Regions from separate parts of the Nonomuraea sp. NPDC050536 genome, predicted to be linked through region 4. Evidence: riboswitches for the same ligand, from Rfam matches in the RefSeq annotation. Region 4 holds a riboswitch; each other region holds the start of a gene.

Region 1 (3,332 bases), on a different contig from region 4:
AGATATCGAACCCCGCCATGAAAGCCTCTCCCGCCATGCCCCATGGACATCAGACATCACGGGAATTTATCACCTTTGTGATCGATCTGGCTCGGCTGTCAGTTCATCGAGATGTGCACGTGGTCGTAGTGGTTCTCGGTGATGCTGCCGCGGTCCTCCATGGCGCGCCAGCCTGAGCCCATGTTGATGCGCTGCTTCCAGATCACGTACTTCACGCCGAGCTTGTCCTGGTTCTTCAGCGCCCAGGCCGCGATCTGATCGCCCAGCGTGTTGTTGGCGGCGCCGGGCATCGTGCCGCCTGAGCTCATCATGAAGTCGCAGGCGCGCCCGAGCGGATGCTCGCCGCCACCGCCGGAGCGGAAGCAGCCGACGTCGAAGGGCAGCTTGAAGTTCTTCTCGATCAGGCCGCGGATCGTGCGCATGCGCGGCGTGATGTTGTCGGAGCCGCCGGGCAGCTCGGGCGCCCAGGATCCGTCGGACTTGCGGCCGGGCCCGTAGGGGATGAGGTTCTGCAGCCTCTGCTGGATGTCCTTGATGAGCCCCTCGGCCTGGTCCTTCTCCTTGCCGACGTCGTCGGCGTTGGCCTTGATCCGCGCGGCCAGCGCGGCCGCGTCGTCGGAGGCCTGCTTCGTCTCGTCACGGGCGGTGGTCACCGCCTGCACCATCGCCACCTGGTCGGAGGTGAGCTGCTCGAGTACGGCGGCGCCGCTGCCGGTCGGTGGCGGGATCAGGCTGGACAGCGCCGGGTCGCCGTTCTGGTAGCGGAGCGTGGCCAGCTCGGCCACCTTCCGCTCGGCCTGGTCGAGCCCCTGCTGGGCGGTGGCCAGGCGCTGCTTGGCGGTCTCGGCCGCCTTCTTGGCCTTGGTCAGCTCGACCCGCTTGGCGTTGTAGGACTCGATGAGCGTGTCGATCTTGCTGTTGAGCTGCTTCAGCTCGGCGCGGAGTTGCTTCTCCGTGGGCTTGGGGGCCGCCGAGGCGGGAGTAGTGGCGCTGAGGGCCACGGCTGTGGCGGCGATGAGGCCGATGGCGAAGTTCGCCCGTGCCACGTGGGGGTTCCTCTCCCTCTGCCGACCGGGTTAGCTGACGGGTTCGGGCGTGGGAGCTTCCCTACCACTTGCGTGGATTCACCCCGGAGTGCGGTGGGTCCCCGGCTCCCGGGCGACGCGCCCGGGATTAGGCATGCAACGGGTGTTACGACCGATGCGTGAGGGATACTAGTCGTATATCCGGGGTAATGCGACTCCAAGGCGAAATCAATTAGTGATCTACCTGTGATCGAAGCATGCGGGCCGCCTCCTCCGGCAGCACGTCGTTGACGAAGGCGCCCATCGCCGACTCCGACCCCGCCAGGTACTTCAGCTTCCCCGGCGCCCGCCTGATGCTGAACAGCTCCAGGTGCAGGTATCCCAGCTCGCGCCGCTGCCGCACCGGCGCCTGGTGCCAGGACGCGATGTACGGCATGGCCACCCCGAACAGCCCGTCAAGCGCCCGCAGCACCGAGGTGTAGAGCGGCGCGAACGCGGCCCGTTCCGCCTCCGACAGCGCCGCGAGGTCCGGAACCTGGCGGTGCGGGTAGACGTGTACCTCGAACGGCCAGCGCGCCGCGGCGGGCACGAAGGCGGTCCACAGGTCGTTGGCGGCCACCACCCGGGTCCCGGCGGCGCGCTCGGCGGTGAGCACGTCGGCGAACAGGGTGGGGCGCTTCTCCGCGGCGGCCAGGTGGAGCTTGGTGCGCGGCGTGATGTAGGGGTAGGCGTAGATCTGACCGTGCGGGTGGGGGAGCGTGATGCCGATCTCCTCGCCCCGGTTCTCGAAGACGAAGACCTGCTCGACGCCCTCGATCCCGGACAGCTCCGCCGTACGGTCGGCCCAGGCCTCCATGACCAGTTCCACCTGCGCGTCGGACAGCCGCGAGAAGGAGGAGTCGTGGTCGGAGGTGAAGCAGACCACTTCGCACCGCCCCACGCCCGGACGGACCTCACTCAGCCCGCCCACATCGTGATAAGCCCCGAAATTTCCAGAGAAAGAGGGGAAGCGGTTCTCGAACACCACCACGTCGTATTCGTGGGCCGGGATCTCCGACAGCCGCGTGTCCGTGGACGGGCACAGCGGGCACTCGTCTGCCGGGGGCAGGAACGTGCGCGTCTGCCGGTGCCCGGCGATCGCGATCCACTCCTCGGTCAGCGGGTCGTACCGCAGCTCGGAAGCCACCGGCCTGGGATCGAGCGCCCGCCGGTCGATCGCGCTCCTGTCGGCGTCGTCACGCTGATCGAAGTAGATCAACTCTCGGCCGTCCGCCAGGTGGGTGATGGTGCGCTTCACTGCGAGCCCTCCGCGATGATCAGTTCTCCGGCCCGTTCGGCCAGCTCGGTACGTGCTTCCTGCGGCATCCCGGAGTCGGTGATGACCACGTCGGCCTCGGCCAGCTCGGCGATCGTGCTGATGCCGACCGTGTTCCACTTGGTGTGGTCGGCGGGCACGACCAGCCGGTGCGCCGCCGCTACCAGCTCCCTGTCGGTCTCGGACTCCAGCAGGTTCGGCGTGGTGAACCCGGCGCGCACGCTCATCCCGTGCACCCCCAGGAAGAGCGTGTCCACGTGCAGGCGCCGGATCGCGGCCACGGCCACGGGCCCGACCAGCGCGTCGGAGGGCGTGCGCACGCCGCCGGTCAGCACGACCGTGCGGTCGGCGCGCGGGTTGCGGTGGAAGACGTCGGCGACCGGGATCGAGTTCGTGATCACCGTCAGCTCGGGAACGCTGATGAGGTGGTGGGCCAGGGCCCACGTCGTGGTCCCCGCCGACAGGGCCACCGCGGTGCCCGGCCGTACCAGCTCGGCGGCGCGACGCGCGATGGCCTCCTTCTCGCCCTGCTGGCGGGAGGACTTGGCGGTGAAGCCCGGCTCCTCGGTCGAGCCGGGCCCGAGGGCGGTGGCGCCGCCGTGCACCTTCTCCAGCAGCCCGCGCTCGGCGAGCACCTCCAGGTCACGGCGGATCGTCATGTCGGAGACGCCCAGCTCGCGCACCAGGTCGGCGACCCGGACACCACCGGTGCTGCGTACTCGCTCGAGGATCGTCTGCTGCCGCTGCTGTGCGAGCACGCCCCCTCCTTCCAACACATTCCACCAAATTATGACACGACTATGTTGGGGAATGTCGCTTGTGTTTGAGCGGCGGGCGCGAGAGGTTGGATCTAGGACCTGTGGAAGGAGATCTCATGGCCAGGCGCGCACGCAAGGGCAGGGCTCGCAAGAAGAAGAGGTCGAACCACGGCAAGCGCCCTAACGCGAACTGACGAGCTCCCGCACCACGGCCGAGACGGCGCGGTGGAACGT
Region 2 (3,332 bases), on a different contig from region 4:
CTGGCCATGCTCGACCAGTCGATCGTCGGGACCGCGCTGCCACGGATCACCGCCGAGCTGGGCGGGACCACGCTCTACACCTGGGTCGTCACCGCCTACCTGCTGACCTCGACGGTGACCGTGCCGATGTACGGCAGGCTGTCCGACCAGCACGGCAGGAAGCCGCTGCTGCTCATCGGAATGGCCGTGTTCATCGTCGGATCGGCGCTGTGCGGGGTCGCGCAGGACATGACGCAGCTGATCGCCTTCCGCGCGCTGCAGGGCTTGGGCGCGGGTGCGCTGATGCCGTTGTCGCTGGCCCTGGTCATGGAGATGTTCCCGCCGGAACGAGGCGGCTCGCGCGTCCAGGGCGCGCTCGGCGCGGTGATGGCGCTGAGCTTCCTGGCCGGGCCGTTCGTCGGCGGTGTCTTCACCGACCAGGCGAACTGGCGCTGGTCGTTCTACGTGAACGTGCCGCTCGGGATCGTCCTGATGGCGATCGTCTGGCTGCAGCTGCCGCGCCGTGCGGGCACGGGCGGCGGGCGGCCCGACTACCTGGGCATCGGCGTGTTCACGGTGGCCATCAGCGCGCTGCTGGTCGGCCTGACCGAGAAGGGCGTCGACGGGCACACCTGGACGAGCGCGGCGGTGGTCGTTCCTATCCTGCTCGCGCTGGCGTTGCTGGTCGTGTTCGTGCTGGTCGAGCTGCGGGTGGAGCATCCGATCATGCCGATGGGGCTGTTCGCCAACCGCAACTACACGCTGGTCATGGTGATCTCGTTCTTCACGGCGTTCTGCATGTACGCCGGCGTGGTCTTCCTGCCGCGCTACTTCCAGTCGGCGCTCGGCGTGAGCGCCACCGCCTCGGGGATGCGGATCTACCCGCTGACCCTGGCCATGGTGTCGGGCAGCATCATCATGGGCGCCCTGATGACCAGGACCCGCCAGTACAAGCCGTGGCTGATGGCCTCGCCGTTCCTGCTGATCGCGGGCACGCTGCTGTGCGTGAATCTGGCCGTCGACACCTCGCCCTGGCTGCTGGCGGGCTGGATGGTGCTGATCGGGCTGGGCATGGGCCCGATGTTGTCGGGGCTCACCGTGGCCGCGCAGCAGTCGGTGCCACCGCAGCACATCGGCGTGGCCTCGGCCAACCTGACCTTCTTCCGCCAGGTCGGCGGCTCGGTCGCGCTCGCCTTCGCCGGCACCGCCTACACCTCCGTGATAGCGAGCCAGGCGCCGCGCCACGGGCTGCCCGCCGCGCACGCCGCCGCGGCCGCGGAGGTCATCCCGATGCTGGGCGTCGCGGGCGCCGCCATCGCGCTCGTGGCGATCCTGGCGCTGCGCGGCGGCGTGATGGCGCGCAACTCGCAGGCGCAGGTCAAGGTGGAGGCGGGTTTGGCATCGTGAGAAACTTTGAGGGTCCCCAACACCAGGAGGTCCTCATGGCGGAAACACCGGAGCAGGAAGTCAGCGAGACTCCCGAGGACGAGATGAAGCGCAAGTTCCGTGAGGCCCTGGAGCGCAAGCGCAACCAGAACGCCGACACGGCCGCGGGTGGCAGGGGCGGGGATCCGTCGAAGATTCACGGGGCTCACGGTCCGGCCGGCAGCAAGCGCGCGTTCCGGCGCAAGAGCGGCGGCTGACGCTGGTGTTTCTAGGGGGTACGGCTTGCCGTACCCCCTCTCTTTTGACCCACAAAGGTAGATCTTCTGCCCTTTTCATGGGTTTTGTTTTGCTTTTGCCGGATTTGGCCCATAGAGTCCTTTGCGTTACCAGCTGGTGACCGTGCCCTTCACAAGGAAGAGGCCGCCAGCAGGCGCCGAATCCCGCACCGCGGGAACCGGGGAACCACGTTCCTTGGGGTGAATCCGGCTCGCGAGCCGGTAGGGCATCTCCACGTCCGAACCCGTCAGCTAACCCGGTAGGCGAGATGGAGAGGACTTTACTCACATGCACGCTCCCCCGCCGCGCACAGAGTCACACCCTGCCGCAGCCGACTGACGGCGCGCTTCCCCACAGCTTCCCCCCACAGCTTTCCCCCCTGCGCTCTGCGTAGTGACCGTATGGCCTTCTGCCCGGCTACGCCCTGCTGATTGAGCGCTTTGCCCTGTCTCCACACGAAGGACTTTGCTTTTCCATGTCTGCCCTTTTTGGCATGCGTTCTTTCGCCCTGCTCGGCGCCGGTCTCATCAGCGCGCTGACCATCAGCACCACCGCCGCCCACGCCGACTCCTTCGACCAGAAGAGGCCCCTGCTCAAGGGAGCGACCACCGCCTCCTACTTCTGGGACGACTCCTCCGGCCGCGCCGGTGACACCGGCCTGCCCGCCAGCGGCAAGCCCATGCAGAAGGGCCTGGTCGCCAGCCCCAGCTGGCCCCTGTTCACCGAGGGCTACGTCATCTACAAGGGCAAGAAGGCGCCGTTCTTCGTCGGCGACCGCGGCCCAGGTACCCCCTCCAGCAGCGGTGTCATGCTCGACCTGGACGCCAAGACCTTCGCCCATCTCACCGGTGGCAAGTTCAACTCCTCCACGCTCGGCGTCGACGGCGTCGGTGGCGAGGGCCACATCAAGGTCAGCTACGTCATCACCAAGTGGGGCGGCGGCGCGGGCAAGAAGAACTACCCCGTCTCCTTCTCCACCGGCGCGTGGGCGCGTATGGACCACAACCCGGCCAAGCCGCCGAAGATCGTCCTGCCCCAGGCCCCGAAGCCGAAGCCCGCGCCCAAGCAGCCGGACGCTCCGGCCCAGGCCGCGCTGCCTGCCAAGCCCTCGCAGGACAAGCCCGCCCCGCTGAACGCCGCGGTGGCTGCTGCCGCCGCCGCCCAGCCGGTCAACGAGTCGAACGGCGTCGGCGGGTTCGCCATCGCCGGCGGCCTGGCCATCCTCGGCGGTGGGCTCGTGCTCGGCCAGGACAAGCTGCGCAAGCTCGTCCGCCGCTGATACCAGGGTCCTCCTCGCGGCCGCCCCTTCCCCCTGGACGGCCGCGTGGAGGGCCCTTTCCTCTTTACGTCGAGAAACTAGAATGCCATTCTGATCGGGTGACCACGCGCGTTCCCGTCAACGGCATCGAGATCGTCTACGAGAGCATGGGGTCGCCCGACGGGCGGCCCCTTCTGCTGATCATGGGCCTCGGCGCCCAGCTCATCCACTGGGACGACGACCTGTGCGGCCTTCTGGCCGAGCACGGCCACCACGTCGTCCGCTACGACAACCGCGACTCGGGCCTGTCCACCCACCTGCCACAGGCGGGCGATCCTCCCTATTTGCTGGAGGACATGGCCGACGACGCCGCCGGGCTGCTCGACGCGCTCGGCTGGGAGGCGGCGCACATCGTGGGCGCCTCCATGGGCGG
Region 3 (3,332 bases), on a different contig from region 4:
GCCTGTGTGGCCCAACGTATCGGCATAGGTATCAACAATCATCTTTCCCATTAGTCAAGGACCGAGTCACCCGGTGTCAAGTGGAGCAGCATCCTGGTGTTGCCCAGGGTGTTCGGCTTGACGTGTTCCAGATCAAGGAACTCGGCCACACCCTCGTCATACGAGGCCAGCAGTTCGGCGTAGACCTCGGGTGAGACCGGGGTGCCCTGGATCGGGCGGAAACCATGTCGGGCGAAGAAGTCGACCTCGAATGTGAGGCAGAAAACCCGGCGCAGACCGAGCTCCTTCGCGGTGTGGATCAAGGCCGAGACGATTCTGTGACCGACCCCCAGCCCGCGGAATTCCGGATCGACCGCCAGCGTGCGGATCTCGGCGAGATCCTCCCAGAGAACGTGCAGCGCGCCGCAGCCGACGATCTGCCCACCCCGCTCGGCCACCCAGAACTCCTGCACGTCCTCGTACAGGGTCACGGTGGCCTTCTCCAGCAGGCGTGGACCTGCACCGGCATAGGCGTCGACGAGTCGCCTGATCATCCTGACGTCGGGCGTGCGGGCACGCCGCACCGCGACCTCGGGGACCTCGGTTTCACTGACTGCCAGCTCGGCGGCCTGCTCCATGGGCGCTCAGCCTACCGATCCCATTACGGCTCATCCCTAACTCTTCCGTATACGAGTAGTAGTCACATGATGTGGCCATACGACCACGATCAGCCTTTCAACCTGGAATCCCATCAGGCGCGGTCAAAGCTGGGGCAAACAGGACGTAAAGTCGATCCTGCACGGCTGTCCGCGTGATCCCCTCGTGACCCTCCGGTTGCGAAACCTCTACGGACTTGGCAGTTCTGGTTGAGCACGAACCGCAGGTGCACTAGTGTCCACCGTCGATGTCACCCTTCTGGGTGACGCGCCCAATCCCCGCAAGGGGAGCCGGGGACCCACCGGTGGCCACGCGCCATCACCGGGGTGAATCCGAGCACCGCCGCTCGGTAGGGCTGCTCCGGCCCGAACCCGTCAGCTAACCCGGTAGGCGCCGCAGAAAGGAGCTGGTTGGTGAAGCGCACGCGCGACCGCGGGGGGAAGCAGGCGGGCAAGAATGCCCGCCCTCCGGAACGTCTCGCCCGCAGGCTCGCCGTCGTCGCCACCACCCTGACGGCCTTAGTGCTTGCCCTGCCCGTGACCTCCGCCACCGCCGCGCCCAAGCCCTCGCTGAAGGAACTGTCGGCCCAGGTGCAGGCGATGCACACACAGATCGAGACGCTGACCGAGCAGTACAACGGTCAGCGCGAGCGGCTGAAGACCGCCAAGAAGTCGGTCGAGATCGCCAAGAAGACGCTCGCCGACAGCAACGCCCAGCTCGAGTCCAAGCGCGCGATCGCCTCCGAGCTGGCCACGAACGAGTACATCTCCGGCGGCCTCGGCAAGGCCCTGGCCTTCGCCGGATCCACCGACCCCAACACCTTCCTCGACCGGGCGGCCACCACCTACGTCATCGAGGAGCAGCAGGGCGCTGCGGTCAACCAGATCACCCAGGCGATGGAAACCGCCCAGCGCGCCCGCGACAGCGCCAACGCCCGCATCACCGAGGTGCAGAAGCTCGTCACCGACCTCTCCGACAAGCGCGACAAGATCAGCAAGCTGGTCGCCAAGGTCGAGAGCAACCTCTACAAGCGCGCCATCGGCGAGGCCGGCCGCCCCGGCACCCGCGCGGTCAAGGTCAACCTGCCCGTCGTCGGCTCCGGCAAGGCCGCCGCGGCGGCCCGCTGGGCGCTCACCCAGCAGCTCAAGCCGTACGTCTGGGGCGCCGCAGGGCCGAGCACCTACGACTGCTCGGGCCTGGTCATGGCCGCCTACCAGACCGTCGGCATCTCACTGCCGCACTACACGGGCGACCAGTGGACGGCCGGACGGCACATCTCCCGCGAGGAGCTCCAGCCGGGCGACCTGGTCTTCTTCTACAGCGACCTGCACCACGTGGGCATCTACATCGGCGGCGGCATGATGGTCCACGCCCCCCAGACCGGCGACGTCGTCCGCATCGCCCCCCTCGGCAACCGCCCCTTCGCAGGCGCCGTCCGCATCGCCGACTAATTCCTCTCCAGCGTCCCGCCTGCGGTTCCCGTAAGGCGGGACTGCTTTTGTCCGGCGACCCCCGCCGCACGGGGTTTGTACTGTCGGCAGCTTTGTACGCCGGTGCGGTGCCCGAGTGCCACGATCACGGGGCGCCGTGGCGGCGAGGTGGGGGCGCCGACTCGCCGGAAGCGCCGGTCGCGGGTCCTCAGCCGAAGTACGGAGGGCGGCGGGTGGGGGCGGCTCGCCGTACAGGAAACAAGCCGTACAGGAAACAAGGGGTGGGGCGGCTTGCCGTACACGGAACAAGCAGGTGGGACGGCTCGCCGTACATCAAAAGAGCAGGGGAGGTGCGGGTGGAACGTGACAATGGGCGTCAAATGAGTTGGCGGCGGCATGCCCAGGCGACGGCTTCGATAGCGGTGGCTACGCCGATGCGGTCGCAGATGCAGCGGAGGCGGCGGCGGACCGTGCGGCCGCTGATGTCCAGGCGGCGGCCCACCCGATCGACCGTGACTCCAGTGGCGAGCTCCGCGAGGAGCGCGAGATCCGCATGGCTCAGCTCAACGCCTTCGGCGAGCACATCCATGGAGAGTCCTCTCGACAGCAGAACTCGGTGACCGGGCGAACCCGTTCGTCTCGCAGACGGTAAACGGATTCAGGAAAGGCCGTCAAGCGCGGAATTCACCGCACTTGACGATCTCTATTGACATGATCAGTTCTATATGAAGTACTCCGCATATGCCGCGACACTCAATGATCGAAAACAACGATCCATACAGTGCGCCGCAGCCGGAGATGACCCCCGCCGACGTGCTGGGGTTCGATCCGTTCGCCCCGGACTTCCTCCGCGCCCCATATACGAAATATCGGGAAATGCGTGATCATGGGGCATTGTTCCGGACTCGGGCTGGGCTGCTCGCGGCCACCTCCTACGAGCACTGCTCGACCCTGCTGCGCGACCCCCGGTTCGGGCACGGGTCCGACCCGCTGGGCAAGGGGGATCCGAGCCGCCCGGTGGAGTCGTTCCTGCTGATGGATCCGCCTGACCACACCCGGCTGCGCTCGCTGGTCAGCAGGGCGTTCACGCCGCGCATGGTGGAGCGGCTGCGGCCCAGGATCGAGGCGATCACCACCGAGCTGATCGAGGCGCTGCCCCGCGAGGCCGAGCTGGTGTCGGAGTTCGCCTACCCGCTGCCCGTGCTGGTGATCACGGAGATGCTGGGCGTCCCCGCCGAGGACCACGACCTGTTCCGCGGCTGGAGC
Region 4 (3,332 bases):
GCGGCGTCGGCGTGCTCTGCGGCTGCTCGCGCAGCCAGCCGAAGTCGTGCCTGACCAGGTTCACCCCGGCGGCCGCGACGCCCTCGGCCAGCTGGGCGGGGACCGGCAGCGCGGTGAAGACGGACACCCGGCTGGCGTGCAGCCGGATCGCCGCGGCCAGGCCGAGCAGCTCGCGCAGCCGTCCCGGCTGGGCGCGCGCCCGCAGCAGCGGCTTGTACGGCCCGGCCGCCAGCAGCTCGAGCAGCCGCAGCGTGGCCAGCCCGTCGTCGACGATCACGATGGGACCCGGGCCGGAGACGAGCCAGCGCAGCTGCACCCGCCCGGAGAACGCGTCGCCCACCGCCTGCACCTTGCGCGGCATCCGCTCGCGCGGCTCGGCCAGCTCCAGCCCCTTGGGCAGGGCGAGCTTGGCCAGCTCCCGGCGGGTCACCCTGAGCGGGCGCAGCCCGGCGCGGGGCACCAGCCTGGTCTCCGGGCCGAGCAGTCCGGCGTGGTGGGCCTCGACGGCGCACAGCATTTGCAGCGGCGACTCCACCCAGGCCGAGGCCGCCTTGCCCCATTGGTTCATCACGACGGCCCCCAAGTTAGCCAGGTCACCTGAAGCGACAGGTAACGCCGCGTGAACAATGGATCGCATGAACTCGCTCATGCTCAACACCGACGGCGTGCAGATTCCGCAGCTGGGACAGATATGTGCAGGCTTGGCAAAGTCTCGAGAAGATCTACCGCGAGGGCCGGGTCAAGGCCATCGGTGTGTCGAATTTCACTCTCGACCATCTGGAGAGGCTCGACCGGGAGGCCGAGATCACCCCGTCGATCAACCAGATCGAGCTGCACCCGTACTTCCCGCAGAAGCAGCTGCGCGCCTATCACGCCGCCAACGGCATCCTCACCGAGGCGTGGAGCCCACTCGGCCAGGGCCGCGGCCTGCTGGAGGACCCCGCGCTGGCCGTGTTCGGCGACAAGCACGGCAAATCGCCCGCCCAGATCGTGCTGCGCTGGCACATCCAGCTCGGCAACGTGGTGATCCCCAAGTCCGTCACGCCGGCGCGGATACGGGAGAACATCGACGTCTTCGACTTCCTCCTCGACGCCGAGGACATGGCGGCCATCGGCGCGCTGAGCAGGGGCACGCGACTGGGCCCCGATCCGGCGACCTTCAACCGATAGGGTGATCGGCATGGCGGACTTAGGGTGGGGCATCGCGGCGACCGGCGGCATCGCCAGGACCGTCGCCGCGGTCATCGCGGCAGAGCCCGGGATGCGGGTCGCGGCTGTCGCATCGCGCTCTCCGGAGCGGGCGGCCGCCTTCGCGGCCGAGTTCGGCGGCACGCCGTACGGCTCCTACGACGAGCTGTGCGCCGACCCCGAGGTGGACGCCGTCTACGTGGCCACCCCGCACGCCCAGCACCTGGAGGTGGCCGAGGCCGCGTTCGCGCACGGTAAGGCGGTGCTGTGCGAGAAGCCGCTGACCGCCTCCGTCGCCGACACCGAGCGCATGGTCCGGCTGGCCCGCCAGACCGGGGTCTTCCTGATGGAGGCCATGTGGATGCGCTTCAACCCGCTGATCCGCATGGTCAAGGAGTCCGTGACGGACGTCCGGTCGGTGCAGGCGTCCTTCGGCTTCGCGCAGCCCTTCGATCCCGCCCATCGGCTCTTCGCCCCTGCGCTGGGCGGCGGAGGGCTGCTCGACCTGGGCATCTACCCGTTCGGGCTGGCCCAGCTGCTGCTCGGCCAGCCTGCGTCGTTGCACGTGACGGGCTCGCTCGCGCCCACCGGGGTGGACGCTGAAGCGGGCGGCGTGTTGATCTACCCGTCCGGCGCCCGGGCGCTCGTGGACGTCTCTTTACTCGCCGCCTACCCGAACACGGCCACCGTGGTGGGCTCCTCGCTGCGTGCCGACATCGACGCGCCCTTCTGGGCGCCGCGCCGGGTCGTGCTGTCAGGACCCGGTGTGAGCCCCTCCGAGCACCTGCTCGATCCGGCCGAAAACGGCTACGCGGGCGAGCTTCGTGAGGTGCGCGACGCCCTGGCCGAGGGGCGCACGGAAAGCCCTGTCATGCCGCTGGATGAGAGCCTCGCGATGGCCGGGTTGCTGGACGAAGCACGGGGGCAGATCACCAAACTTTACCTTTAGGGATTTGTCACCCTCTTGCCGCATGTATTACTTTCTCCATGTCCGGGCAACCTTTTCGTTGCCACATCACAGGAAAACCCTGTGACCGCTGAGTCCGCCTCGCGCGGAGCCGGGGACCCACGTCCTTGGGGTGAATCGGCACCACGGTGCCGTAGGGCAGCTTCCACGCCCGAACCCGTCAGCTAACTCGGTAAGCGGCATGGAAGCAAGGAGATCTCCCACCCGATGGTCAAGCATCGTCTTACTCGTGCGCCCAAGATCGGTTACGCTCACGCCGTCCTCGGATTGACGGTCCTCACCACCGCCTTCGGCTCCCACGCGGCCCAGGCCGCCACCGCCGACACCGCCTCGGTGAAGGCGCCCGCCGCGCAGGTGATCACCGACGAGACCTACACGAAGACGCACACCGTCAAGGCGCACACTGTCAAGGCGAGGGTCACCGCGGCCCAGGTCCTGACGCTGGCCGCCAGGCAGATCGGCACCAGGGAAGACGCCAGCGGCGGTGGGACCAAGTTCCAGAAGTGGTACATGAACTCCCCGCGCGCCACGGAGACCGTCAGGCGCGACGGCGGCAGCAAGGCGGAGTACCGGAACGCCGCGTGGTGCGCCATGTTCGTCTCCTGGGTGGGCGAGCAGACCGGCGCCCGCTCCACCGTCGGCTGGGACGCCTACACCGTCACTTACGCCAAGTGGTTCAAGAACAACAAGCGCTGGGGCAACACCCCCAAGCCCGGCGCGGTCGTCTACTACGCCTGGGACGGCAGCAAGAGCCTCGACGACATCGACCACGTCGGCTTCGTCGTCAAGGACAACCACAACGGGACCATCACCACGATCGAGGGCAACACCGGCAACGGTGAGGTCGAGAAGCGCGTCCGCCCCAAGTCCCAGGTCGTCGGCTACGGCTACCCCGAGTACGCCTCCTGACCCCTCCCCGCCGTTGCGTGTCCTGCCGGTCATGATCGATCCCCCATTCGTGAAGTTCACGATCGTGGACAAGACCGGCCGGGACACCGTTGTCAGCGGGACGGGTGAGCTGCTGTGATGGCCCGGTGACCGACGCTCATCGCACGGTTGAGACCGTCTGGCGGATCGAGGCGGCCCGGCTGATCGCCGGGCTGACGGGCCTCGTCCGCGACCTGGGCCTGGCCGAGGAGCTGGCGCAGGACGCCCTGGTAGCCGCGCTGGAGCAGTG

The links. Region 4 has a riboswitch for cyclic di-AMP ahead of ACIBHX_RS18630 (CHAP domain-containing protein). Riboswitches for the same ligand answer to the same signal wherever they lie in the genome.
Region 1: another riboswitch for cyclic di-AMP. It lies ahead of ACIBHX_RS35795 (coiled-coil domain-containing protein); the one in region 4 lies ahead of ACIBHX_RS18630 (CHAP domain-containing protein).
Region 2: another riboswitch for cyclic di-AMP. It lies ahead of ACIBHX_RS17880 (hypothetical protein); the one in region 4 lies ahead of ACIBHX_RS18630 (CHAP domain-containing protein).
Region 3: another riboswitch for cyclic di-AMP. It lies ahead of ACIBHX_RS49455 (NlpC/P60 family protein); the one in region 4 lies ahead of ACIBHX_RS18630 (CHAP domain-containing protein).

Annotation. Positions count from the first base shown of each region.
Region 1 is NZ_JBITHD010000015.1:262,878-266,209, forward strand. Features, by position in the region: gene ACIBHX_RS35790 (hypothetical protein) at 1-19, opposite strand, end outside; gene ACIBHX_RS35795 (coiled-coil domain-containing protein) at 99-1,046, opposite strand; cyclic di-AMP (ydaO/yuaA leader) riboswitch at 1,052-1,190, opposite strand; gene galT (galactose-1-phosphate uridylyltransferase) at 1,258-2,322, opposite strand; gene ACIBHX_RS35805 (DeoR/GlpR family DNA-binding transcription regulator) at 2,319-3,098, opposite strand; gene ACIBHX_RS35810 (50S ribosomal protein bL37) at 3,215-3,292, shown strand; gene ACIBHX_RS35815 (dihydrolipoyl dehydrogenase family protein) at 3,279-3,332, opposite strand, start outside.
Region 2 is NZ_JBITHD010000005.1:399,408-402,739, forward strand. Features, by position in the region: gene ACIBHX_RS17870 (MDR family MFS transporter) at 1-1,386, shown strand, start outside; gene ACIBHX_RS17875 (DUF5302 domain-containing protein) at 1,422-1,622, shown strand; cyclic di-AMP (ydaO/yuaA leader) riboswitch at 1,787-1,922, shown strand; gene ACIBHX_RS17880 (hypothetical protein) at 2,135-2,920, shown strand; gene ACIBHX_RS17885 (alpha/beta fold hydrolase) at 3,019-3,332, shown strand, end outside.
Region 3 is NZ_JBITHD010000034.1:79,017-82,348, reverse strand. Features, by position in the region: gene ACIBHX_RS49460 (amino-acid N-acetyltransferase) at 51-617, opposite strand; cyclic di-AMP (ydaO/yuaA leader) riboswitch at 895-1,044, shown strand; gene ACIBHX_RS49455 (NlpC/P60 family protein) at 1,050-2,087, shown strand; gene ACIBHX_RS49450 (LuxR C-terminal-related transcriptional regulator) at 2,443-2,655, opposite strand; gene ACIBHX_RS49445 (cytochrome P450) at 2,961-3,332, shown strand, end outside.
Region 4 is NZ_JBITHD010000006.1:6,190-9,521, forward strand. Features, by position in the region: gene ACIBHX_RS18615 (hypothetical protein) at 1-568, opposite strand, end outside; partial or broken gene ACIBHX_RS18620 (aldo/keto reductase) at 685-1,170, shown strand; gene ACIBHX_RS18625 (Gfo/Idh/MocA family protein) at 1,181-2,137, shown strand; cyclic di-AMP (ydaO/yuaA leader) riboswitch at 2,214-2,349, shown strand; gene ACIBHX_RS18630 (CHAP domain-containing protein) at 2,363-3,064, shown strand; gene ACIBHX_RS18635 (RNA polymerase sigma factor) at 3,190-3,332, shown strand, end outside.